DNA from 3 places in the Staphylococcus sp. acrmy genome. Region 1 is predicted to be linked to each of the others. Evidence: riboswitches for the same ligand, from Rfam matches in the RefSeq annotation. Region 1 holds a riboswitch; each other region holds the start of a gene.
The links. A riboswitch is a leader RNA that binds a small molecule or an ion and turns the genes downstream of it on or off. The one in region 1 is predicted to bind thiamine pyrophosphate.
Positions count from the first base shown of each region.

Region 2: another riboswitch for thiamine pyrophosphate. It lies ahead of FH144_RS02880 (ECF transporter S component); the one in region 1 lies ahead of tenA (thiaminase II).
Region 3: another riboswitch for thiamine pyrophosphate. It lies ahead of FH144_RS10120 (thiamine phosphate synthase); the one in region 1 lies ahead of tenA (thiaminase II).

Region 1 is NZ_JALCVE010000011.1:21,299-26,770, reverse strand. It holds gene FH144_RS10425 (YwpF-like family protein) at 1-129, opposite strand, end outside; gene FH144_RS10420 (single-stranded DNA-binding protein) at 317-715, shown strand; gene FH144_RS10415 (transglycosylase family protein) at 1,071-1,820, shown strand; TPP riboswitch at 1,921-2,022, shown strand; gene tenA (thiaminase II) at 2,098-2,787, shown strand; gene thiD (bifunctional hydroxymethylpyrimidine kinase/phosphomethylpyrimidine kinase) at 2,780-3,601, shown strand; gene thiM (hydroxyethylthiazole kinase) at 3,594-4,385, shown strand; gene thiE (thiamine phosphate synthase) at 4,387-5,025, shown strand; gene yidC (membrane protein insertase YidC) at 5,113-5,472, shown strand, end outside.
Region 2 is NZ_JALCVE010000002.1:226,623-232,094, reverse strand. It holds gene FH144_RS02885 (ABC transporter ATP-binding protein) at 1-1,040, opposite strand, end outside; gene FH144_RS02880 (ECF transporter S component) at 1,053-1,628, opposite strand; TPP riboswitch at 1,713-1,812, opposite strand; gene graF (glycopeptide resistance-associated protein GraF) at 1,985-2,119, opposite strand; gene auxA (lipoteichoic acid stability factor AuxA) at 2,270-3,565, shown strand; gene FH144_RS02865 (class I SAM-dependent rRNA methyltransferase) at 3,752-4,924, shown strand; gene FH144_RS02860 (DUF697 domain-containing protein) at 4,984-5,472, shown strand, end outside.
Region 3 is NZ_JALCVE010000010.1:45,969-51,440, forward strand. It holds partial or broken gene FH144_RS10105 (FUSC family protein) at 1-927, opposite strand, end outside; gene FH144_RS10110 (putative quinol monooxygenase) at 1,145-1,429, opposite strand; gene FH144_RS10115 (pyruvate MFS transporter) at 1,770-3,050, opposite strand; TPP riboswitch at 3,390-3,499, shown strand; gene FH144_RS10120 (thiamine phosphate synthase) at 3,566-4,156, shown strand; gene thiO (glycine oxidase ThiO) at 4,149-5,264, shown strand; gene thiS (sulfur carrier protein ThiS) at 5,248-5,448, shown strand; gene FH144_RS10135 (thiazole synthase) at 5,450-5,472, shown strand, end outside.

The sequences.
Region 1 (5,472 bases):
TACAATTTCTAATAGCCACCCAGTGCCACTATTTTCTTTATTGATAATAACGCCATCTTCTAATTCAAATTCAGTTATTCCACCATTTTCATTTATGATTTGGAAGCGTACCGCTTTAAACGTCTTCACTTTCTCACATCCCCAAATTATTTTAAATTATACAAAAATTTATGAATTACCAAATTTAGCAGTAATTTATTAACTATTTTCTTTAAATATATCAAATTTTGAGTATCAATAGTAAAGATTTTATTAAAAATAGGATTTTGACGAGAAACAAACTAATGAATAATATAGAGATAGAAGGAGGTGAGATATGCTAAATAAGATAGTCATAGTTGGCCGTATGACCAAAGACGCACAAATTTATGATAAAGAGGAGGTGAAAATCGCTACCTTCAGTGTTGCTACTGAACGTAATTATAAAGATGAAAACAATGAAATAGCTTGTGATTATATTTTTTGCAAAGCATTTGGCAAAACTGCAAGTAATATTGAAAAGTACACTAGTCAAGGATCACTTGTAGGTATAACGGGGCATATGCGCTCTCGTAAATATGAAAAAGACGGGCAAACTCACTTTGTAACGGAATTATACGTTGAAACAATTAAATTTATGTCTCCCAAATCTAAGAATAATGAACTACTCTCTTCCCTCACATATGATGAAGACACTTATCCCTTAAATAATCTTGAGATAACCAATATCAATTAAATTTCTATATTTTAACTCCAATTCTATCTATTCTATATATAACATCTTTCAATTATACTCAGAACCTCTCTTATTTCTTCCCAACAAAGTAAGGGAGGTTCCTAATTTTTGGGTTTAATTATCTGAAAGATTTCAATCGTATTACATAACAAAAGTATAAGATAATATCTTAAACACTGTCATGGAAGTTTTAAATTACTAAATTTAATTAATTTGTACCATTATTCAATGTAATTTGTATGTAAAAAAGACCTTCCTTTTTTTATTTCACTGTAACCTACACTGCTTTTATGGATGTTAAAGTGTAACTTGTAAAATAATTTATGAACAAATTACGTAGGAGGATTTTTATACTATGAAAAAGACTATTATTGCTTCATCATTAGCAGTAGGCTTAGGAGTAGTAGCTGGTAATGCAGGTCAAGCTGATGCGAGTGAATCTCAAATTAACAAGGCAGAGTTAGCACAATTAGCAGAATCAAATGATCAATCATTAAACCAAGGTCCTATTCAAGAGGGCGCTTATGATTATCAATTCAACTTAAATGGTAAATCTTATCATTTCTGGTCAGATGGCACTTATTTCCAATGGGAATATCATCCATCTAATGGTGCAACAGTAGATAACACTGCTCAACAACAAACATCAACTCAAGCAACTGGACAACAAGCTAGCACACAAGACACATCTTCTTACAATCAAGAAGCACCACAACAAACTAGTAACCAACAACAATCAAATACAACACAACCAACACAAACACAACAAGCACCACAAACTGAGCAAACTCAACAACCACAACAAGCTACTTCAAGCACTAGTCAATCTAGTCAATCAAGTAGCGAAGCTTCAAGTGGTTCATCAGTAAATGTTAATAGCCATTTACAACAAATTGCTCAACGTGAATCAGGCGGCGACATCAAAGCTGTTAACCCAAGTTCAGGTGCAGCAGGTAAGTATCAATTCTTACAATCTACTTGGGACTCAGTAGCACCTGCTGAATATAAAGGTGTATCTCCAACACAAGCTCCTGAACACGTTCAAGATGCTGCAGCTGTTAAATTATACAACACTGCTGGCGCATCTCAATGGGTAACTGCATAATTTAAATATATAATATATTTTAGCTAAGGCATCTTTTAAAGGTGTCTTGGCTTTTTTATTTGCTAATTAATTACCAATTTGATATGGTGAAAGAAATAATAAAAGCTACTAGGGGAGCCTTATTGATGGCTGAGATGAATGATTCGGACCCTTATAACCTGACTTGGTTAGTACCAACGTAGGAAAGTAGTGATGTGAACGTTTCATTCATGTTCTAAGAATGAAAGCTACATTTCTACGTTGAAATGTAGCTTTTTATTTTTAAGGAGGAAATGAAATGACTTTTTCAACTGAATTAAAAGAAGCTTCACAACCTATTATTGAGAAGATTTATAATGATGGGTTTATTCAAGATTTATTAAAAGGTAGTCTATCAAAGCAAGCGGTACGTCAATATCTACGTGCTGATGCTTCATATTTAAAAGAGTTTACTAACTTATATGCACTTTTAATACCTAAAGCACCAACTATGAAAGACGTTAAATTCTTAGTTGAACAAATCGAATTTATGCTTGATGGTGAAGTAGAAGCGCATGAAATTTTAGCTGACTATATTAATGAACCTTATGAAGAAATCGTTAAAGAAAAAGTTTGGCCTCCAAGTGGCGACCATTATATTAAGCATATGTATTATCACGCTTATGCGCATGAAAATGCAGCGTATACCATCGCAGCTATGGCTCCGTGTCCATACGTATATGAAGTTGTGGCTAAAATGGCATTAGAAGATGACAATTTAAATAGAGATTCAATCACAGCTAAGTGGTTTGATTTTTATAGTACTGAGATGCGTCCACTTATAGAAGTGTTTGATCGCTTATTAGATGAACTAACTGAAAATTGTACAGAACAAGAAAAAGCAGATATTAAAGAAAGTTTCTTACAAAGTACAATACACGAACGTAACTTCTTTAATATGGCATATATAGATGAACAATGGAACTTTGGAGGCGCTAACCATGAATAAACCTAAGATTGCTTTAACTATTGCTGGAACAGACCCTACAGGTGGAGCAGGAGTAATGGCGGATTTAAAATCATTCCACGCGTGTGGTGTGTATGGAATGGCAGCTATTACGAGTATAGTGGCTCAAAATACAAAAGGCGTACAACATATTCACAACCTTGAAACGAGCTGGGTAAAAGAACAACTTGAAAGCGTCTTTGATGACGAGTTACCGCATGCAATTAAAACAGGTATGATTGCCACAAAAGAAACAATGGAATTAATTCAAGGATTTTTAAAAGAACATTCAGATATCCCTTATGTTATTGATCCAGTTATGCTAGCTAAAAGTGGCGATTCATTAATGGATGATGATACTAAAACACATTTACAAAATACATTGTTACCTTTAGCAGACGTGGTTACGCCTAATATACCTGAAGCTGAAGAAATCACAGGTTTGAAAATTGATACTGAAGAAAATATTTATAAAGCTGGGGACATCTTTATTAATGAGATTGGTAGTAAAGGCGTTGTAATTAAAGGCGGCCATTCTGCTGATTTAAATAACGCTAAAGATTTCTTATTCACTAAAGATGGCGTTTATACTTTCGAAGACCAACGTTTTGATACAAAACATACGCATGGTACAGGTTGTACATTTTCAGCAGTTATTACTGCAGAACTTGCGAAAGGTAAGTCAATTTATGATGCAGTGAAAAAAGCCAAAGATTTTATTTCAATGAGTATTCAATATACACCTGAAATTGGTCAAGGACGTGGCCCTGTAAATCATTTCGCTTATATGAAGAAAGTGGGATTAGATGATGAATAATTTAGAAAAATTAAGACAAGATAATCCATTAGTTGTATGTTATACAAACAATGTAGTTAAAAATTTTACTGCAAATGGTTTACTTAGCATTGGTGCAAGCCCTGCAATGAGTGAAGCCCCAGAGGAAGCTGAAGAATTTTACAAAGTAGCGGGCGCTTTATTAATTAATATAGGTACTTTAACTAAAGCCAATGAAGAAGATATACTTGCAATCGGTAAAATTGCTAATAAACAAGGTACGCCTATCGTTTTTGACCCAGTAGCAGTAGGCGCTTCAACTTATCGTAAACAATTTTGCCAAAGATTTTTATCAGAAGTAGAAGTTTCAGTTATTAAAGGAAACGCCTCTGAAATTCTTACATTAGTTGATACGAATACAACTATGAAAGGTACAGACGGTGATACGAACCTTGATCCAGTGACTATTGCTAAGAAGGCTTATGAGAAATTAAATACAGCCATCGTCTTAACAGGAAAAGACGATGTGATTGTTCAAGATAACAAAGTTGTTAAATTATCTAACGGGTCTGCTTTATTGGCTAAGATTACAGGAGCAGGTTGTCTATTAGGTGGTATAGTAGCAGGTTTCTTATTTAGAGAAACACATCCATCAATACAAGTGTTGGAAGAAGCGGTAAGTTTCTATAATATTGCTGCTGAAATTGCTGAAAATGATGCTCAAGTTAAAGGACCAGGCACATTTTTACCCCAATTACTTGATCAAATGTATTTAATGAACTATGAAACATATGAACGAGATGTTAAACGTGAAGAGGTAGAATAATATGTTTAAAGCGAACGATTTGAATGTCTATTTTATTTGTGGAACTCAAGACATACCACAAGGTTCTGATATTAAAGATATTTTAAAACAAGCATTAGAAACTGGAATTACATTATTTCAATTTCGTGAAAAGGGGCCAGATTCATTAAAAGGAGAGGCTAAAGAGACATTAGCTAGAGAGTTAATGACGTTATGTCATGAATATCATATTCCTTTTCTAGTTAATGACGATGTTGAGTTAGCTTTAGCCATTGATGCTGATGGGATTCATGTAGGGCAAGATGATGAAGAAGTCACTTCTTTTAGAGATGATTTTAAAGATAAAATTATTGGGTTAAGTGTAGGAAATGAAGAAGAATATCAAGGTTCTGATTTAACCGATGTTGATTATATAGGAGTAGGGCCAATGTATGCTACACCGTCTAAAGCAGATGCTAGTGCACCAGTAGGTCCTGAAATGATTAGCACTTTAAAAAATCTTAACCCGTCATTACCAATGGTAGCTATTGGCGGTATTAATGAAGATAACATTGAACCAATTGCTCAAGCAGGCGCTGATGGTGTGTCTGTGATTTCAGCGATTGCACGTAGTCATAATATTGACAAGACTGTTACCAAATTACAAAGTTATTTCAAATAAATGATAGTTTTTTTCTTTTTTGTTTTCTAGTACACTGTGATTATGATAAAATAAGCCCTATGTGAATATATCAATAGAGGTGTAAAAATGAAGAAGAAAGCGTTACTACCTTTGTTATTAGGGGTAATGGTCTTTTTAGCCGGGTGTGATTATTCTAAATCTAGTAATAGAGATGGATTTTTCTACAACACATTCGTCGAACCAATGTCTAAAGTATTACATTGGTTAGGCCATTCAGTTTTTAATGATGATTATGGTATTGCAATCATTGTATTAGTTTTAGTCATTCGTATTGTGTTATTACCTTTCATGCTTTCAAACTATAAAAATAGTCATATGATGCGTGAAAAGATGAAAGTTGCTAAACCAGAAGTTGACGGCGTACAAGAAAAAGTTAAACGTGCACGTACTCAAGAAGAAAAAATGGCAGCTAACCAAGAAATGATG
Region 2 (5,472 bases), on a different contig from region 1:
ATATGTATTTCCTCATATACAGAGTTTGTAATGAATTGTAACTCTGGATTTTGATAAACGAGATACATATGTTGTGCTGCATCTTTAATTTTCTTCAATAAAGTATCTTCGTAATGCATTTGCCCTTTATATTTTATTAACTGCATTATAGATTCGAGAAGAGTAGTCTTTCCAGTACCATTTTTCCCAGTAACTGTAATCCATTCACCAGGATAAATAGATAATTCTGGTATTTGGAATAAGTCTTTCTTACCACGAGTAACTCGCCCATCTTTATATGAGAAAATTGTTTTATTGTAATCAGGAGAAAGAGCATAACGTTCTGGTGCATGATTCCACGCATGAGGATGCCAAACACCGAATTCAGTTAGTAACTCTTCGCAATTTTGTAAGATGTAATCAGGTGTATTATCGGCAATGATTTCTCCCTCATAGTTCATTAAGATAACGCGATCAACGTGTTGCCATATATGTTCAACTTTATGTTCAACGATAAGCACTGTTTGATCCGTCCATAAATGAATTAATCGTTTCCACAAATCCGCCGTAGCGTCTACATCTAACATTGCCGTAGGTTCGTCTAGGAAGAGCGTATCAGCTTCTTGTAAAATAGTTTCCACAATAGCTAATTTCTGTTTCATCCCGCCACTCAAGTGGTTAACATATGTAGTGTCAGTTACATTTAAATTCACAGAAGCAAGGGCTTGTTGAATTTGTTCGTCCATTTCACTACGTGGGACTTTCTTATTTTCTAAAACGAAAGCTAATTCTTCATAAACTTTCGGCATACAAAATTGAGTATCTGGATCTTGAAAGATAACCCCTGATTGTTGATTAATTTCTAATTCATCATATTTCATAGGTAGTTCTATTAAATTAGGAACAATACCACTTAGCACATTAAGCAATGTGCTTTTACCAGATCCAGAAGGACCTAGTAAAAGCACTTTTTCTTTATCTTTAATTTCAATATTTAAATTATCGAAAATTTTTCTTTCGCCATTTGGATATTTAAGACGTAAATTTTTTGCTTTTAACACAATGATTTCCCCTTATAGGTTGTCGTAGTCTTTTTGAGAAGCTGGACGGAATAGTTTGGTTACGCCAGTTTGATCCAACGCTTTGACAATATAATAAGATAGTAATCCGGCAACTACGATACCGCTAATCGCACGGAAAACAATGAATAATAGTAAGTTCCAACCTGCTACTTCATTTAAATAACCGTAGAAATAATCTACTGGGAATGAAATAAGCGCTGTAGTTAAACCAGCTAATGCCGCTACCATTAAAGATCTTGATTTATATTTAAAAATAGCGAAAATGATTTCACATGCTAAACCTTGTAAAATGGCATAAATAATCGTTGGAATATCAAATTTACCCATAACAATAGTTTCACCAGCACCAGCAGCAAATTCTGCAATTAAGGCGATACCTGGTTTAGGAATAATTAAATATGCGACGATAGCAGCCATAAACCAAACGCCGTATGTGAGTTGCTCAATATGAAGACCTGCAACTTGTGCTACGTTGTATGCAAACCACCATAAGTTATAAATAATTGCAAATACTACAGCAATCAGTACAGTTACTAATATTTCTGAAAGCTTTAAACCTTTTGACATAAAGTTTCCTCCTAAAAAAACGCACAACCCTCCGTAGAAAGTTGTGCGTCTCAAATAAAATACTTTATATAAAAGTTGAAATTATTTATGTTAGCAACACTTTCCTACGCTAGTCTTAGCTAGTTCAGGTTCGAAGGGTTTGAGGCTACACCTCATCTCAGCATACACACCCCTAGTGCGTTGTTATTTAATTTAGTTTAAATGTATGACTTTTCCTAATTAATGTCAAGGTCATTCAGGGATTTTGGTTAAAACTGATAGGAATTTATAGATTTTATATTTATTTATTTTAGAACATAAAAAAAACTACCAATCCACGTTAGGGGATTGGTAGCCACCATACTTATATGTCTAAATTAGTCTAAAGTGTCTTGAACATCTTTTTTAGTTTGTTCAGTGTCATTAGTTTTTTCTTCGTTTTGGTCTTTTAATTTTTCTTCTACTTCTTTAGCTTTTTCAGCTGATAATTTTTTAGCATCTTCGTTTGTCATAATGCAACACTCCTTATACGAATAATTATTACAGTTATAGTCTACCCATTAGAAATAAAGATAAACTTTTATAGGTCTCAAGTTGTATTTTATTCTTTAATAAAGACAAGAGTAACAACTTCATATATAATGAATTTTGAGGTGAACAGTATGTCTTTTCTTAAGAAACACACCGAGATAATTTATAGTTATCTTATCGGTCTCGTTTCACTCTTCACGGGTCTCATTATTTTAGTTAATTTACCTTTAATCAATGAATTAAAGGATAAAAATAAAGCTGAATTAAAAATTCATAATTTATGGGACTTCCTTAATGCATTCTTCAGTGAAATTATTAGAGTGATGAGTAGATTCATAGGCAACTTTCCTATTATAAGTGCAGTCATAATTATTTTATTTGGTATTATTGTAATGTTTATTGGTTATACATTATACCGTACTACTAAATATGATTACGACATCTCAATATTCTTTTTAATTATTGGTGTTTTATACTTCCTTATTACAATTACCTTAATGACTCAAGTATATGGCTTTTGGGCAGTGATTTTTGTTTTTCCATTTATTATTCATACTGGATATATCGTTTATAAAGATGAACTTAATCAGGAAAATAGAAAAAGTCATTATCTATGGATAATTATTTCATACGGAATAAGTTATTTAATTACCCAAATTTCGTTATACGGTAAAATTGATGCAAATGAAATTGCACCAATTGATATTTTAAGCGTAAATACATTCTTTTTAGTTATGTGGTTATTAGCGCAAGCTTCTATCTGGAATTTCTTATTCCTAAGACGCGCATTACCATTAACTAAGGAAGAACTTGGTGAAGAAGAACCTGAATTATCAAGAGCAAGTAAAGGAAATGTTTCGAATCAATCTAAAGTTCATTTTAAACAACTACAAGATAAAACATCCGAATATGCACATAAGACGAGAAGAAGTGTAGATTTAGATAAAATCAGATCTAAACGTGATAAGTTTAAAAACAAATTTAAAAATATCTTTAACATCGAAGAGGACGATATTCCAAGTTGGATGAGACGTCCTAAATGGATTAAACCTGCTTATGTAGAAATCTTCTGTGGTTTCATTTTATTCTTATTTACTTTTATAGAATTTAATAACAGAAATGCTTTATTTGTGTCTGGTGAATGGGAGTTATCACAAACTCAATATGTAATTGAATGGATAACATTATTATTGTTAATGTTCATCATTATTATCTATGTTGCTACCACATTGACACATTTCTTAAGAGGTAAGTTTTATTATTTACAACTCTTTATGATAAGCATTCTATTCTTTAAATTGTTAACAGAATTTATTAATATTATGATCCATGGTTTGCTTTTATCTGTGTTTATTACGCCAACTTTAATTTTAATGTTAATTGCAGTCATCGTCGCATTTACATTACAATTAAGAGAACGGCCATAATTGAATACGTTTCGCTAAGAGGCTGGGACATTTATATAAAATGTCTTGGCCTTTAGTTTTGCTGATTTGACGTTAATGTGTGTAATGAAAATTTCAAATTTGTTAAAATGGTAACGTGCCTAAATAAGAAACATTTTCAAAAAGTAAAAGTAAGTATAAATATGATTTAAATAGGAGAATTCGATAATGAAAATAGCAACGTTAAATAAAGGAAAAGAAACAAAATATTTAAATCAATATCCATTGGTAAACGAAGATGATATTTACCAACACGATCATTTAAAAGAAGGCGATTTATTTCAATTAGTCACTGAGGATAACCGATATGTTGCGACAGCTTATGTAGGTCGTCAACATAAAGGTTTAGGTTGGGTATTAAGTTATGATCAAAATGAAGACATTAATACGCCATTTTTCGTAAAATTATTTAAACAAGCCTTAGAAGAACGAGAATATTATCGTCACATCGAAGGCACTAATGCCTATAGATTATTTAATGCGGAAGGTGACGGCGTTGGTGGCTTAACGATTGATAATTATAACGGTCATTTACTGATTCAATGGTACTCAAGAGGCGTGTATAAATTCCGCTACAATGTTATTGAAGCAATTCAACAAGTATTTGAGTTTAGCTCTATTTATGAGAAGATGCGCTTTAAAGATTCAGAGTACACTGGTGGTCATGTGCTAGGTGACACACCTGAATTTCCAATTGTGATTGAAGAGAATTTCACGTTTTATAATGTAGATTTAGATGATGGGTTAATGACTGGCATATTTTTAGATCAAAAAGAGGTACGTAAAAAATTACGTGACCAATTTTCAGAAGGAAGAAAAATACTGAATTTATTCAGTTATACAGGTGCTTTCTCAGTAGTTGCTGCCAAACATGCTGAGCATACTACAAGTGTCGACTTAGCCAATCGTTCACGCGCGTTAACAGAAGAGAATTTCGGTTTAAATGCTATCGATCCTAAAAGTCAATACATCTATGTAATGGATACATTTGATTTCTATAATTATGCAGCACGACACGGTAAGGAATATGACACAATTGTGATTGATCCACCTAGTTTTGCGCGTAACAAGAAAAAAACATTCTCTGTACAAAAAAATTATGATGATTTAATTAACGGCGCTCTAGAAGTTTTAGCCCCTAATGGTTCATTATTATTATGTACCAATTCTAGTGTATTCCCATTGAAATCATTTAAAAATGTTATAAAAAGTACATTAGAAAATGCTGGCGTGGAATATGAAATTAAAGAAGTAATGGGCTTGCCGAAAGATTTTAAAACGCATCCTCACTACAAACCATCTAAGTATTTGAAAGCCGTTTTCTTAAATATTAAGCATTAAAACAATAAAATTGGGTATAACTGTTTAATAAATGATTAAAGGAAGGTGTGTGTCTAAGCATGAGTATAATGAATAGACTAACAAGCGGCGTTACTAATAAAGTAGGTAACAGAGTTTTAAATATTGAAGAAATTAAAGAAAAAAGCATTTTACCAACTACTAAAGAAGAAATAGCAGAACGTAGAGCTAAAGCTGAATCGATTGTTAAGAAAAAATCACTATTATCTTCAAGTATGACTGTAGTACCTATTCCTGGACTAGATTTTGGCGTAGATATCAAATTGACTAGAGATATTATTGAAGATATTAACAAAATTTATGGACTTGATCATAAGCAAGTGAACACGTTAGGCGATGATGCTAAAGAGCGAATTTTAGCCGCTGCAGCAATTCAAGGTAGTTCATTTATAGGTAGAAAAGTGACAAGTGCGATGCTAAAAATGATTATTAGAGATATGGCAAAACGTACAGCTGCAAAACAAACTAGATGGTTCCCAGTAGTAGGACAAGCCGTGTCAGCTTCAATTAGCTACTATTTCATGAATAAA
Region 3 (5,472 bases), on a different contig from region 1:
AATTATGAATAATTCTTTGACTATACAATGGCTTTCTAACGCTTGCCTCATGTTCAATTTGGTTTGAACCTAAGTTTGCTATTTCATCGATTTTTAATACATATTGTAATAAATTATCAAATTCCTCATCAACATGAACTTCCTTCGTCCATTTCTCACGATTTGCGCTTGGGCGATATGCATTACGTGTCGTTACGTCCATCATTTCTATTAATTCTTGTGGAAGTGGACGTATATCTTTTTCATGTAATTCTAGAAGTTCTGAATAAATCCCTTGCGCCGATGTATGTAATAAGAGTAATCTTTGGAAACGTTGACTCAGATTATTATTTGTCCCAGCAGTCGCCGTTATCAATAGTTCATCGGATGTTCTAAATTGTGTAACTGCACTTTTTGTAATTTCTTTAAACTTTTCAGGATCATTAAAGTTATGCATTAATTGATTAATGGTTTTAAAGTCAGAATTGATGGCTTTATTTTCAATTTTTTGTTTTTGGAAAAGTACTGTGATAAGTACAAGAAGTGTCGCAATTCCGCCACCAATAAGAATAGCAAAGCCACGAATTAATGCTTGGTCTGGTGCTACTGGCAAGTTACTAGGTAAACAAAATGTAACTAAGAAGAAAGTTGAAGATGGTCCTGCGATCTTCAAGGCGCTGAATACGTAGAATGGGACAACCGTTACAATAAGTAATGTCACACCATAAAGTATCGGTTCAGTAACAGTGAGTGTACGAGCATCATACAGACTGCGAAAGATAAGGTACATAAAATGACCGTTCTTAGCATAGAACGTGGTGAGCTTTTAAAGACATAGATATGTGCTAATGTACCTGTGGCAACAAGTAAACCAAAACTAAAATTACCTAGGAAATAACCTATTAATGCAGGGATAATCATTAATAAGCCCTGCCTAATCCCTTTCATTGGGTCAATTTTAGAGGTATCGAAGCTTATAAGAGATTTTAATACGTTTCCCAATGCTATCGTTCCTTTCTATAAAACATATACACTCTATGATAACATTTTTATCACTAAATTTTGTTGTAGAATACTAAACCACTATATGAAAATTTAACAAAATTAAAAGCTGAAACATTTTTATATTAATGTCCCAGCTTATAATACTTAGCTATATGATAGATTATTTTGTTTCAGCAACGTCAATTTCTGGTTTTTCAGTAATATGTTTACCAATATTTTCACTAAATACTTTGAAATGTTCTGAATGATTGTGCGCTTCTACCGCTTCTTGGTCTTTATAATTTTCAACAACAACAAACGTATTGCGTTCACTCACATCTTCGTAATGGCTATAAAATGTATTACCTTCTTCTTGACGTGCGTTGTCTACAAGGCCTTTCATTAATTCTAAATAGTCCTCACGATGATCTTCATTTACTTTAAGTTTTGCATTAATAATAATCATACGACTCACCCTTACCTTTAAGATTTACTCTTATTTTATCATTTTCTTTATTTTTGAGTTAATTTTATACACAAGATATCTCATTAATTTAACTTAATATATTTGATTGTACGAAAGTGTCTTATTTTTGTAAATTACCACGTAACACACGTAGTATTGTTGGCGAGACTCTTGAGGGAACAGGGCTAGGCTAAGACCGTGGCTTAGCCAGTCCCCCTAAGAAAGCGAGCCAAACAATACGAAGTATTACTAAAAAAGCGTAGAAACGATTCATAATTGAATCATCTCTACGCTTATTAAGATTTATGTCTCAACCTACAATAGGTTGTTGTCGTTCAATCTATTTCAATTTACGTGATTCATCTTTAATCAATGGTTTATCTGGTGTTACAAATAACCATAAGATAGCAGCAATCACTGCTGGAATAATTAATAATTGGAATGTCATTGTCCAACCAAGTGATGCAACTAAAGCACCGGCTAAGAATGGACTTAATAAAGCACCAATGTTACCCCATAAGTTCATCCAACCTGACACTGTTCCGGCAAAGTTACGACCAATGTCATTCGCTGCAGCCCAGCTCATACCCATTGAAATACCCATGCCACCTAAACCAAGTGATAACCAGAAAATAGTGACATATAATTTCTCAGTATGTACTGCAAAGAAGATTGAAATCGCAAATACGATAAAGCCGACAATAGCAATTAATCCTCTTGAAACGAAACGTGATTGACCACTACGTAAAATTTTATCTGAGATTGCACCAGCAGATAAGATTAAAACAAACATGATAAACCATGGTAATGAACTGATTGTCATATGTTTAAATTCTACATGATATTGTTCTGTTAAATATGTTGGTAACCAAATTAAGAATAATGTGATTACAAATTGAACTACAAAATATTGTCCTGCAATCGCATAGAAACTTACACGACGGAAGAATTGATTCCATGGAGGTGTTGATTGCGTTGTTTGTACTAAATCACGATTCTCCATAATGAAATGTTTCTCTGCTTCATTCACCATACGATGTTGTTCTGGTAAATCTTTTGCGATGATGCCCCATAAGATGGCGATTAAAATACCTACACCACCAAAGATATAAAAGACTGCTTGCCAGTTAAAGGCGTTAACAATCGCAATTGTAATAATAGGTGCTAATACTGGTCCAAAATATGAACCTGCTAATAACATACTCGATGCTCTACCTTTTTCATCTTTTGAGAACCAAGTAGAGTTAAATACGGCATTAGATGGATACATTGGCGCTTCCCCTATACCGAATAAGAAACGAACTAAATATAATAACCCGTGATGTTTAATCATACCCGTAAAGATAGTGAAGGCACTCCACCATAATAAGGCAATTGTAATCATCTTACGTGGACCAAATTTCTCTGCTAACATACCTGAAGGCACTTGCATTAATGCATAACCTAGTGAGAAGAATGAAGCGAGCAACCCAAATTGTTGCTTGTTCATATGTAAATCAGCCATCATTTGTGGCGCGATATATGAGATGTTCGATCTATCCATATATGCGATAACTCCGATAATAAAAAATGCTAATGCGAAAAACCAGCGAACACTACTTCTTTTTTGTCTTTGAACCATTTCCTCTTTTTCCTACTTCCCTTAAATTTGTTGATTCTTAAAATGTTGTCTAATATATTCTTCGAGACTCCCAATTCTCTAAAAATATCATCCCATAACGCCCATTCTCATAGTCTTTTGAGCTTATTTTTATTTATAATATCAGGTTTTGTAATCGTTTACAATAGGTTTTCTTAAAGTTTTTTATTAAATTGCGTTTGTTTAAATATGAAACCAATCCTTTCCTTGAAAAAGCCTTGCACCGCTTGTTATAAACTAAGATTTGAATTCTATTCCAAAAAATTGTAGAATGAACTTGAAATAAAACGTGAACGGTTATTTTTTAACACATAAAATTTAATTTTCCACTGGAAGTGCCTTTGTTTAGGGCTGAGAGTAAAGAACGGACTTTATAATTCCTGGAACCTGATCCAGTTTGTACTGGCGTAGGAAAGTGGCGCATAGGATATCATAAAGCTAAGTTAAACGCTATTTCCCTACGAGGGAGATAGCGTTTTTTTATATCTTAAGGAGTGATGCTCATTTTCATTGCTATAACATCTTATAAAGCGTTAACGACTAAAGATTTACACCATTTTCTCGAAATTGCTAAAGGTATAGACGGCCTATTATTCAGGACACCAATGTCTCATGAAGACTTATTTCATTTTATAACGGACTTGCTCAAACAAGGATTTCCTAAAGATAAAATGATTATTCATAGTGACATTGCATTGCTAGAAAAATTAAATCTCTCATGCTTACACATGCGTGAAATGGACACTCAAGCGTTTGATTACAAAGCACGACATCCAGAAATTGAAATCAGCATGTCGACACACTCACTACAGTCTGTGACACAAGCTTATGAGCATCATCTTGATTATGTGTTTTATGGTCATATCTTTGAAACACCATCTAAACCTAATCAGACGCCACGGTCCATAGAAGAGATTCACCAAGTTTTACAACTCCCAATTTCTGTCTATGCGATTGGCGGTATAACTAAAGAAACAATTCACGACTTACCTCATGGCTTTGCCGGTGTTTGTGCAATTTCTTTCTTTATGAACGCATCTTTGACACAAATTGAACAGTTACGAAAGGAGTGGTTGAAAGATGCGTGACGTTCTCATTATTGGTTCGGGCGTGATTGGTATGTCTATCGCTAGAAACTTAAGCCAATCACAAATGGACATTGCTATTGTAGATCGTGATATTCCAGGTAAACATGCCTCATACAAAGCAGGTGGCATGTTAGGCGCACAGAATGAATTTACTGAAGATAATGATTTATTTAGACTCGCGCTTGAATCGCGTAGCCTTTTCCCAAAACTGTGTGAGACATTACAAGATGAAACGGGCATTGATATCCAATATCAAGCTTCTGGTTTGATTAAAATTGCGAATCGCCCAGAAGACGTCGACAGTTTGTGTAAGCAGTACCATTTCTTAAAATCATTAGATGACAGCGTGGTAGAACTTTCAGATACCGATTTGATTCACTTAACGAATGGTAATGTCACATCAAGTGAGATGGCTATTTATATTCCTCACGATGGTCAAATTAATGCGAATCATTATACGAAAGCTCTATTCAAGTCATTACAACAGCGTGATATTAAACGATATTTCAATACGGAAGTAACACGCATTGAACATTTAAATGGGTACTATCAGGTAGAAACAACTGATGGCTCACTTTACGCGAAGAAAGTGATTGTAGCCGGTGGCGCTTGGTCATCTCAATTGCTAAAAGACTATCATCTCCCTCGTGAAGTGGTAGGCGTTAAAGGTGAAGTCTTACTCATTGAAAATGACGACTTAGATTTAAAAGAAACGGTGTTTATGACAAATGGTTGTTATATCGTTCCTAAACAACCTAACCGCTTCTTAATCGGTGCGACAAGTGAATTTGATAATTATTCTGTAGGAAACACGAGTGAAGGTATATCTTGGCTTCATCAATATGCGAATGAACGTATCCCTGAACTCGCGCAAGGCAAAGTGATTAAACAATGGTCAGGTGTGCGTCCCTATACTGAAGGCGAAGTACCGATTATGGACCGCATTGACGATGGACTTTATGTCATCACCGGCCATTATCGTAACGGCATCCTACTCTCACCTATTATCGGACGCGACATCGCAAACTGGTTATTTACCGGCGTGAAGCCACGTAACTATGAATCTTTCAATGTTTCAAGGAGGTCAAATCATGAAGTGTATCATTAATGGCGATGAGTTCAATTTCGATTCAGAACAGTCTATCAATGACGTTTTACGTTCTCTCGAATTGGACCCACAACGTGTCATTATCGAATATAATAAAACATTAATTAAACAAGAAGAGTACGATAATCATACTGTTAGAGAAGACGATCAACTAGAATTATTAGAATTTGTTGGAGGCGGATAATATGTTTAAAATTGGACCATTAGA